One region of the Micromonospora sp. CA-240977 genome, then DNA from elsewhere that is predicted to be linked to it. Evidence: riboswitches for the same ligand, from Rfam matches in the RefSeq annotation. Region 1 holds a riboswitch; the other holds the start of a gene.
What was found. Region 1 has a riboswitch for cobalamin ahead of ACQPWW_RS14995 (ribonucleoside-diphosphate reductase subunit alpha). Riboswitches for the same ligand answer to the same signal wherever they lie in the genome.
Positions count from the first base shown of each region.

Region 1 (4,813 bases):
GATCTCCCGGGCGATGCCGCACCGGCGGATGTCGTCCTCGAGGTTGGCGCCCACCTTGAGCTTCACGTAGCCGTAGCCGCTGTCCACCGCCTCCTGGCACAGCCGGCGCAGCTTGTCGTCGCCGTAGCCGAGCCAGCCGGCCGAGGTGGTGTAGGCGGGGTAGCCGGTCTTCTCGAGCTCGGCGAGGCGGGCGGCCTTCGTGCTCTCCTTGGCGCGCAGGATGGCAAGTGCCTCGTCCCGGGTCAGCGCGTCGGACAGGTAGCGCAGGTCCGCGATGTCGACGAGTTGCTCGGGGGACATGTCGACGAGCAGCCGCCACACCGGCTTGCCGGCGACCCGGGCGACGAGGTCCCACGAGGCGTTCAGCACGGCGGCCAGCGACAGGTGCACGACGCCCTTCTCCGGGCCGAGCCACCGCAGCTGGGAGTCGGAGGTGAGCATGCGGTAGACCGCACCCATGTCCGCCGCCATGGTCGCGACGTCCACACCCACGAGGCGCTGTGCCTGGTGGACGGCCGCCGCGACGACGATGTCGTTGCCTCGGCCGATGGTGAAGGTCAGACCGTGGCCCGTGAGCGGCGCACCGGTGCTGTCGACGCCGTCGGTGTGCAGGACGACGTAGGCCGCCGAGTAGTCGCCGTCCTTGTTCATGGCGTCGGAGCCGTCAGCGGTCAGGGAGGTGGGGAAGCGGACGTCCTCGACGGTGACGGCGGTGATCTGCGGCATGCGCTCCTCGCCCGGCTAGGCTAAAGATCAGATGATCTCAGGGAGTATACGGAGGGCCAATCCGACGCGTCAACGACGTCGATCGCCCAGGAATCGAAGACATCGAATGTTTTTTTCGTGGTACGGATTCGTCAGCGGGTCGTCCTCCCGACCGGCAGGCCCGGCCCGCCGGACCGACCGCGTTGTTGGCAGGATTCGTCGCGCTGGTAGGCGCCCTAACGGCGCGGCGGCTCCTCCTCGGCTCGTGGGCTGCTGAGGCGTTCCCGGCCCGATCGGGACGACGGCGCGGGGGCGGAGAGCGGCCCGGAAGATTGGATGTCCACTCCGCATAGTCGCATTGACGGCCGGATATGGGTAGGGGTCTTTACATCTAGAGACTTAATACATCACACCTTTCCGAATGTCGACACCCGCTCGCCTGCCGCGTCCCGCGCGGGCGTCGACCCGCCGCGCGTTCGCGCGGATCGGCCTCGTTGGCGAAGCCGGTGACGACCGTCACGGCGCCGCCGCCGACACGCCCGGGACCGACATGTGGGGTGTGACAACGGCAGCGTCCCTATATATGGTGTCGAACGCAGCTGGTTCGGCCGCTCAGCCCGAGCGGTCGAGGCAAGAGGGAACCCGGTGTGAATCCGGGACTGTCCCGCAGCGGTGAGTGGGAACGACCGCCGTCATCAGCACTGGGCCACGAATCGGTCTGGGAAGCGACGGTCAGTAGGAGACCGGCCAACCCGGTCGTGCCCGCGAGTCCGAAGACCTGCCAGCGCGCCGCGTACCCGCACCCGGGTGGGCGGCGGTCCGAGGCCGCGTGGGACGGCTGACGCCATCTGACCCACGCCGTGCCGGCGTGGCGTCCGCCGGTGTCTGTCTCCACGCGTCCGAGGGGCCATCAGGTCTCGAACTCGCGAGGAGTGAGTGGTGACAGTCACCGAGGTAGTCCCGGCCGGCGGAGACGCGGCCGTGCGGCGGACGCCGATGCAGGTCCGCAAGCGCAACGGCACTACCGAATCCGTGGAACTGAACAAGATCGTCCGGGCGGTCGAGCGGTGGGCCGACGACCTGACCGACGTCGACCCGATGCGCGTCGCCACCCGCACGATCAGCGGCCTGTACGACGGGGCGACGACGGCCGAGCTGGACCGGCTCTCCATCCAGACCGCGGCCGAGATGATCGGTGAGGAACCGCAGTACTCCCGCCTCGCCGCCCGGCTGCTGTCCGGCTACGTCGACAAGGAGGTGCGTCGGCAGGGCGTCACGTCGTTCAGCGCGGCGATCCGGCTCGGCCACGCCGAGGGTCTGATCGGCGACGACACCGCGGCGTTCGTGGCCGCACACGCCCCGCTGCTCGACGACGCCGTCGACCCCGACGGCGACCGGCGATTCGAGTACTTCGGCCTGCGCACTGTGTACGACAGGTACCTGCTGCGCCACCCCACCACCCGGGCGGTGCTGGAGACCCCGCAGTACTGGCTGTTGCGGGTGGCCTGCGGGCTGTCCCAGACGCCGGACGAGGCGGTCGGCTTCTACCGGCTGATGTCCAGCCTGGCCTATCTGCCCAGCTCACCGACGCTGTTCAACTCGGGCACCCGACACACCCAGATGTCCTCCTGCTACCTGGTCGACTCCCCGCGTGACGAGTTGGACTCCATTTACCAGCGGTACGCCCAGGTCGCCAACCTGTCCAAGTTCGCCGGCGGCATCGGCATCGCGTACTCGCGGGTCCGGTCCCGGGGCGCGCTGATCCGCGGCACCAACGGGCAGTCCAACGGGATCGTGCCGTGGCTGCGCACGCTGGACGCGAGCGTCGCCGCGGTCAACCAGGGCGGCCGGCGCAAGGGCGCGGCCTGCGTCTACCTGGAGCCGTGGCACCCGGACGTCGAGGAGTTCCTGCAACTGCGGGACAACACCGGCGAGGACGCCCGGCGCACCCACAACCTGAACCTGGCCAACTGGATCCCGGACGAGTTCATGCGCCGGGTCGAGGCCGACGAGATGTGGTCGCTGTTCGACCCGCACGAGGTGCCCGAGCTGCCCGACCTGTGGGGCGAGCGGTTCGACGCCGCGTACCGGGAGGCCGAGGCGCAGGGCCGGCACGTGCGGCAGGTCCCGGCGCGGGAGCTGTACGGGAAGATGATGCGCACCCTCGCCCAGACCGGCAACGGGTGGATGACCTTCAAGGACGCCGCGAACCGGCTGTGCAACCAGACCGCCGAGGACGGCAACGTGGTGCACCTGTCCAACCTGTGCACCGAGATCATCGAGGTGTCCAGTGACGCCGAGACCGCAGTGTGCAACCTCGGCTCGGTGAACCTCGCCGCCCACCTCACCGACGGCGGCATCGACTGGGAGCGGCTGCGCGCCACGGTCCGTACCGCCGTCACCTTCCTCGACCGGGTCATCGACATCAACTACTACCCGACCGCGCAGGCGGCGGCCAGCAACCCGCGCTGGCGGCCGGTCGGGCTCGGGCTGATGGGTCTGCAGGACGTCTTCTTCGCGCTGCGGCTGCCGTTCGACTCCCCGGCCGCCCGGGAGCTGTCCACCCGGATCAGCGAGGAGCTGTACCTGACCGCGCTGGAGACCTCCGCCGACCTGGCGCGTGACTTCGGCGCGCACCCGGCGTACGGGCAGACCCGCGCCGCGCGCGGCCAGTTGCAGCCCGACCTGTGGGGTGTCCAGGGCACGCAGACGGCCCGGTGGGACGCGCTGCGGCGACGGGTCGCGGCGGACGGGCTGCGCAACTCGCTGCTGGTGGCGGTCGCCCCGACCGCCACCATCGCCTCGATCGCCGGCTGCTACGAGTGCATCGAGCCGCAGGTGTCGAACCTCTTCAAGCGCGAGACCCTGTCGGGGGAGTTCCTCCAGGTCAACACCGCCCTGGTCCGCGAGCTGAAGGCCCGTGGCCTGTGGACCGACCGGATCCGGTCGGCGATCAAGCGGGCGGAGGGGTCGGTGCAGGACATCGCCGAGCTGCCGGCCGGCGTCCGCGAGTTGTTCCGCACCGCCTGGGAGCTGCCGCAGCGCGCCCTGATCGACCTGGCCGCCGCCCGCGCCCCGTTCATCGACCAGTCCCAGTCGCTGAACCTGTTCCTGGCCGCGCCGACAATCGGCAAGCTCTCGTCGATGTACCTGTACGCCTGGAAGGCCGGGCTGAAGTCCACCTACTACCTGCGCTCCCGCCCCGCCACGCGGATCCAGCAGGCCACCGTCGCGGTCGTCGCCCCGGTGCCGGCCGACGCGGAGGCGCTGGCCTGCTCGCTGGAGAACCCCGAGTCGTGCGAGGCCTGCCAGTGACCGTCGCCGACCCCACCACCCCAGACACGAGGACCACGCACATGCTGCTCGACCCCGGGATGGACCTCACCCTCCGCCCGATGCGCTACCCGCACTTCTTCGACAGGTTCCGCGACGCCATCCGCAACACCTGGACCGTCGAGGAGGTGGACCTGCACGCCGACCTCGCGGACCTGGACAAGCTGTCCCCGGCCGAGCGGCACCTGGTCAGCCGCCTGGTGGCGTTCTTCGCCACCGGCGACACCATCGTCGCCAACAACCTGGTGCTCAACCTCTACCAGCACGTCAACAGCCCCGAGGGTCGCCTCTACCTGTCCCGGCAGCTGTTCGAGGAGGCAGTGCACGTCCAGTTCTATCTGAACCTGCTCGACACGTACGTGCCGGACGAGACCGAGCGGTTCGCCGCCTTCGCGGCCATCGAGAACATCCCCTCGATCCGCCGCAAGGCCGAGTTCTGCTTCCGCTGGATCGACTCGTTGAACGACCTGCGGGAGCTGCGGACCCGGGACGACCGGCGGATGTTCCTGCTCAACCTGATCTGCTTCGCCGCCTGCATCGAGGGGCTGTTCTTCTACGGCGCGTTCGCGTACGTCTACTTCCTGCGCTCCCGTGGCCTGCTGCACGGTCTCGCCTCCGGCACCAACTGGGTGTTCCGCGACGAGTCGATGCACATGGCGTTCGCGTTCGACGTCGTCGACACCGTCCGCGCCGAGGAGCCGGACCTGTTCGACGACGCCCTCGCCGACCAGGTGCGGCAGATGCTCGCCGAGGCCGTCGAATGTGAGGTGCAGTT
Region 1 covers NZ_CP192055.1:3,291,349-3,296,161, forward strand. Annotated here, with positions in the region: gene ACQPWW_RS14990 (L-fuconate dehydratase) at 1-726, opposite strand, end outside; cobalamin riboswitch at 1,289-1,505, shown strand; gene ACQPWW_RS14995 (ribonucleoside-diphosphate reductase subunit alpha) at 1,702-4,020, shown strand; gene ACQPWW_RS15000 (ribonucleotide-diphosphate reductase subunit beta) at 4,062-4,813, shown strand, end outside.

Region 2 (4,813 bases), 700 kb from region 1:
GGCGATCACGACGCCCGCGACAGTGTCCCAGGGCTTGTTGTTGAGCATGATGAAAGCGTCGATCCTGCCGTGGGCCAACCAGGCGAGGTCGATTGCGGCGGAACCATGCATGCGTATCCGTTGGACGTGCTGGGTGAGCTGCTCGGTGATGGCAAGTCGTTCGGTGTTCTTCCGGCTGGCCCCGGTCCCGACCGCGTAGTCGCCGATGGCGACGACGGCGTCCTTCAGGTCGGTGACCCCGCTGGCGTGAATGCGTCGGTTGTTGGCGTAGGCGCCGTGACCCTGGGCGGCGTGGTACCGGGTGCCGAGGAACGGGAGGTCGATGACGCCGAGGACGCTGTGGGTGCGGTGGATGAGGCCGAGGGAGATCGCGCACAGGGGTGAGCCGTGGATGAAGTTGACGGTGCCGTCGACCGGATCGAGTGCCCAGGTGAGTGCGCTGGTGTCGCCGCTACTGCCGTACTCCTCGCCGAGGAACCCGATCTCAGGCGCCTTGGCGGCCAGATGCTCGCGGACGGCTCGCTCGATGGCGTAGTCCAACTCGGAGGCCATGTCGCGGTCACCCTTGAAGGTCAGCGCACCGGGCTGGAGCGTCCGCATCAGATCGCGCGCCAGGTCGACGGCCTCCTGGGCGAGGGGAAGAAGGCGGGCGTAGTCGTTCATAGCTGGCGGCTGCGGTCCCACAGTGAACTGAACATCCCGTCGAATATCGGGTAGAGGCCGGACGGGCTCGCGTTGCGCTCGATGACCATCGTCGGACAGTCGACGCCCCGCATCTGCGGCAGATAGTGCTGAACAACGCAGAGCCGGTCGTCGATCAGAAGGATGTTGGCCCGGACGGATTCGTCGTACACCCGAACGGCGAGGCGGTCACGCGCTTCCGACGGGAGCCGGTTGCTGATTCGGCAGGCCAGGTTCTGGATGTTGAGTTCGGTGAGTGCGCTCAGATGCCCCTCTGGATAGTCGTCCTCGCGCTCCAGCCGCCGTATCGTCTCGCCGCCTGGATCGAGGAACAGGCAGCGGAGGCGACTGCCGGCGGCGAGGAGCTTCAGGAGGTGATTGTCGGCGTATTGCTGACAGATGAGGTTGAGTGACACACCCGCCGCGCGGACGTCCCTGGCCTGGTTGAAGAGGACCTGCGGCGGCAACGCCGCGCTGAAGTCAGATCGGTTGGAATAGATCGCCGTGACGTCACCCAGCCGGTCGCGATCAACAGTGTCGAGCTGGGGGTGCCTGAGGCCCTGCTCTGTTGGGGCCCGGTGACGTTCGCCGAGGAGAAGCGTCATGCGGGCGTGGCTCGGCATGGACAGGCCGGCGCAGATGCGGGAGAGGACGTCGATGCTGCTGACCCGTCGGGCGCCGCTGGTGATCTCGCTGACCTGAGCCTGGCTGAGACCGGTGGCGATACCGAGATTGGTTTGGCTGGCGCGGGTGGCTCGTTGCACAAGCCGGAACACCTGAGCGATGTCGCGAGCGGTCAGGGCGTCGAGCATGTCGGAGGTCTCCCACAGCAGGTGAGGGATGCTGAACGGTGGGGCCGTTCGAATGCTCACGCCACGCGTCCTTCCCGCCGGTGGGGTGAGGGTCAGCTTATCCAGCGGGCAAGCGGCGTGGCCCGGACGACATCCGGAGAGCGGGTAGAAACTATCCCCTGAGGAACCACCCGCCGTGACGGATGCCGACGATCGCGGCGATCAGGCTCGGTACGTGAGACCTTCGTACCGCCCGCACCTGCCGATGCGCCCAGCCTGGCTGTGCCGAAACTGCGCCGCCCCATGGCCGTGCTCGCGCGCGCAACTCGATCTCGTCGCCGAGTTCTACGGTCATTCCCTCGCGCTGGCGCTCTACCTGGCGTCCTGCATGAACGAGGCGATCCACGACCTGCTCAGCCTCGGCGGTCGCCCTGACCTTGCCAAGATGCACGCGCGCTTCCTCGGCTGGTTGTCGCTGACTCGTCGCCCTCGACGCGATGGAGCCGACTAATGCGCCTCGGCGGCGGGGCGTTGAGGTAGCGGTGACTCCAGGACCGCCTCCGGGTCGGGGTCGGCCGGACAGAGCCAGACGCGGCCCGCCAAGTGGTGGAACCGCGGGGCGATCACCGTGATCGACCTCCGGTATTGATCGCGGACGCTGCCGGGTGTTCGCCGATCCTAGGCGCGGGTGCCGCGGGTCACCGCCCCATCGGGCGTGGGGCATTGACCTGGGTTGTGCGAGGTGCGGGTTCGAGGGCGCGGAAATCGGTCCACCTCGATGGGTTGCGTTCGGCGGGCGGGGCCGGGCCTGCGTTGACCGGCGGCGCGGCGGTGTGGCAGCATTCGCGGCCTGACGGCAGTGAAGGAAGTCGGTGCGAATCCGACGCGGTCCCGCCACTGTCACCGGGGAGCGATCCCCCCTCGTGAGTCACGGCCGTGTGTCTGCGGCTGGAAGGCCGGGGGAGAGCTGCGATCCGGAAGCCAGGATACTTCGGCCGTCGGGATGTACCCCAGGGCGTGGACACCCGAGGAGGACCCGATGACGCACGGCGTCGCATGCACCGACGACCATCGCCACCACAGGCGCCGCACCGCGCCCACGACCGGCCGCGCCCGCCTGCTCCGGGGCGGCCTCGTCGGCGTGCCCCAGGTCGACCGAGCCGACCGCCGGTCCCGCTGAGCTGAGCGCCCGGCGCTGACGGCCCCGACGTCCGCGTCGGCGAGTCGGCCGCGCCGTCGTACCGGCTGACGCCGTACCCACCCGCTTCGTCCAGGTCGCCTCCGTGGCCGCCCGGGCGTCACTCTCCGGAGCCTGCCGTGCGCATCCTGCTGCTGTCCACCGCCGACACCGACCTGCTGGCCGCCCGCGCCAGCGGGGCCGACTACCGGCTCGCCAACCCCGCGCGGGTCGCGGCCGACGAGGTGCCCGCCCTGCTCGACGGGGTCGCCCTCGTCGTCGTACGCCTGCTCGGCGGCCGGCAGGCGTGGCCGGACGGTCTCGCCGCGGTGCTCGCCACCGGTGTGCCGACTGTCGTGCTCGGCGGCGAGGCGCTGCCCGACGCGGAGCTGATGGCGATCTCCACAGTGCCGTCGGGGGTCGTCACCCAGGCGTTGGCCTACCTGGTCGAGGGTGGGCCGGACAACCTCGGGCAGTTGGCCCGCTTCCTCTCCGACACGGTGCTGCTCACCGGCGAGGGGTTCGCCCCGCCCGCGCCCACCCCCGCGTACGGCGTGCACGGCCAGCACCCGACCGATCCGCAGCGGCCCACAGTGGGGATCGTGTTCTACCGGGCGCACGCCCTGGCCGGCAACACCGGGTTCGTCGACGTGCTCGCGGACGCGGTCCACAGGGCCGGCGGCAACCCGCTGCCGATCTTCTGCGGCTCGCTGCGCGGGCTGACCACGGGCGCGGGCCCGCTCGGGCTGTTCGCCCGCTGTGACGCGCTGCTGGTCACGGTGCTCGCGGCCGGCGGCGCGGTCGCCGCGGACGCCTCCGGAGGCGGCGACGAGGACGCCTGGGACGTCGGCGCCCTGGCCGCCCTGGACGTGCCGATCATCCAGGCGCTCTGCCTCACCAGCACCCGCGCGCAGTGGGCCGACAGCGACGCCGGGCTGTCCCCGTTGGACGCCGCCATGCAGGTGGCCATCCCGGAGTTCGACGGCCGGATCGTCAGCGTGCCGTTCTCGTTCAAGCAGATCGACGCCGACGGGCTCTCGGTCTACGCCGCCGACGCCGACCGGGCCGCCCGGGTCGCCGGGATCGCCGTGCGCCACGCCCGGCTGCGGTACGTGCCCAACGCCGACAAGCGGATCGCCGTGGTCCTCAGCTCGTACCCCACCAAGCATTCCCGGGTCGGCAACGCCGTCGGGCTCGACACCCCGGTCTCGGCGGTCCGGCTGCTCGGCGCGCTCGCCGAGGCCGGCTACCACCTGGGCGACGCGCCGGTGCCCGACGACGGTGACGCGCTGATCCACGCGCTGATCGCCGCCGGTGGTCACGACGTGGAGTGGCTCACCCCGGAGCAGTTGGCCGCCGCCGAGGCCCGGATACCGGGGACGACGTACCGGCGGTGGTTCGACAGGGTCCCGGCCGAGCTGCGCGAGCGGATGCGCGAACACTGGGGTGAGCCGCCCGGCCTGCTCTACACCGAGGGCGGGGACATCGTCCTCGCCGGGCTGCGCTTCGGCAACGTGGTGCTGCTGATCCAGCCGCCGCGCGGCTTCGGGGAGAACCCGATCGCCATCTACCACGACCCGGACCTGCCGCCCAGTCACCACTACCTGGCCGCGTACCGCTGGCTGGCCGCGCCGAGCGCGGACGGTGGCTTCGGCGCGGACGCCGTTGTGCACCTGGGCAAGCACGGCACCCTGGAGTGGCTGCCCGGCAAGGGCCTCGGCCTGGCCGCCGACTGCGCGCCGGACGCGGTCCTCGGTGACCTGCCGCTTGTCTACCCGTTCATCGTCAACGACCCCGGCGAGGGCACCCAGGCCAAGCGCCGCGCGCACGCCGTGGTGATCGACCACCTGGTGCCGCCGATGGCCCGCGCCGAAACCTACGGTGACCTGGCCAAACTGGAGCAACTGCTCGACGAGTACGCCACCGTGCAGGCCCTCGACCCGGCGAAGGTGCCGACCGTGCGGGCGCAGATCTGGGACCTCGTGCGCGCCGCGGAGCTGCACCACGACCTGCACGCCGAGGCGATGCCCGACGCTGACGACTTCGACGACTTCGTGCTGCACCTCGACGGGTACCTCTGCGAGGTCAAGGACGTGCAGATCCGCGACGGGCTGCACATCCTCGCCGACGCGCCCACCGGTGAGCCCCGGGTCAACCTGGTCCT
Region 2 covers NZ_CP192055.1:3,986,936-3,991,748, reverse strand. Annotated here, with positions in the region: gene ACQPWW_RS18510 (inositol monophosphatase family protein) at 1-663, opposite strand, end outside; gene ACQPWW_RS18505 (DUF5919 domain-containing protein) at 660-1,553, opposite strand; gene ACQPWW_RS18500 (hypothetical protein) at 1,669-1,983, shown strand; cobalamin riboswitch at 2,310-2,486, shown strand; gene cobN (cobaltochelatase subunit CobN) at 2,790-4,813, shown strand, end outside.
Region 2: linked by a shared signal. The riboswitch ahead of cobN (cobaltochelatase subunit CobN) and the one ahead of ACQPWW_RS14995 (ribonucleoside-diphosphate reductase subunit alpha) in region 1 are both predicted to bind cobalamin.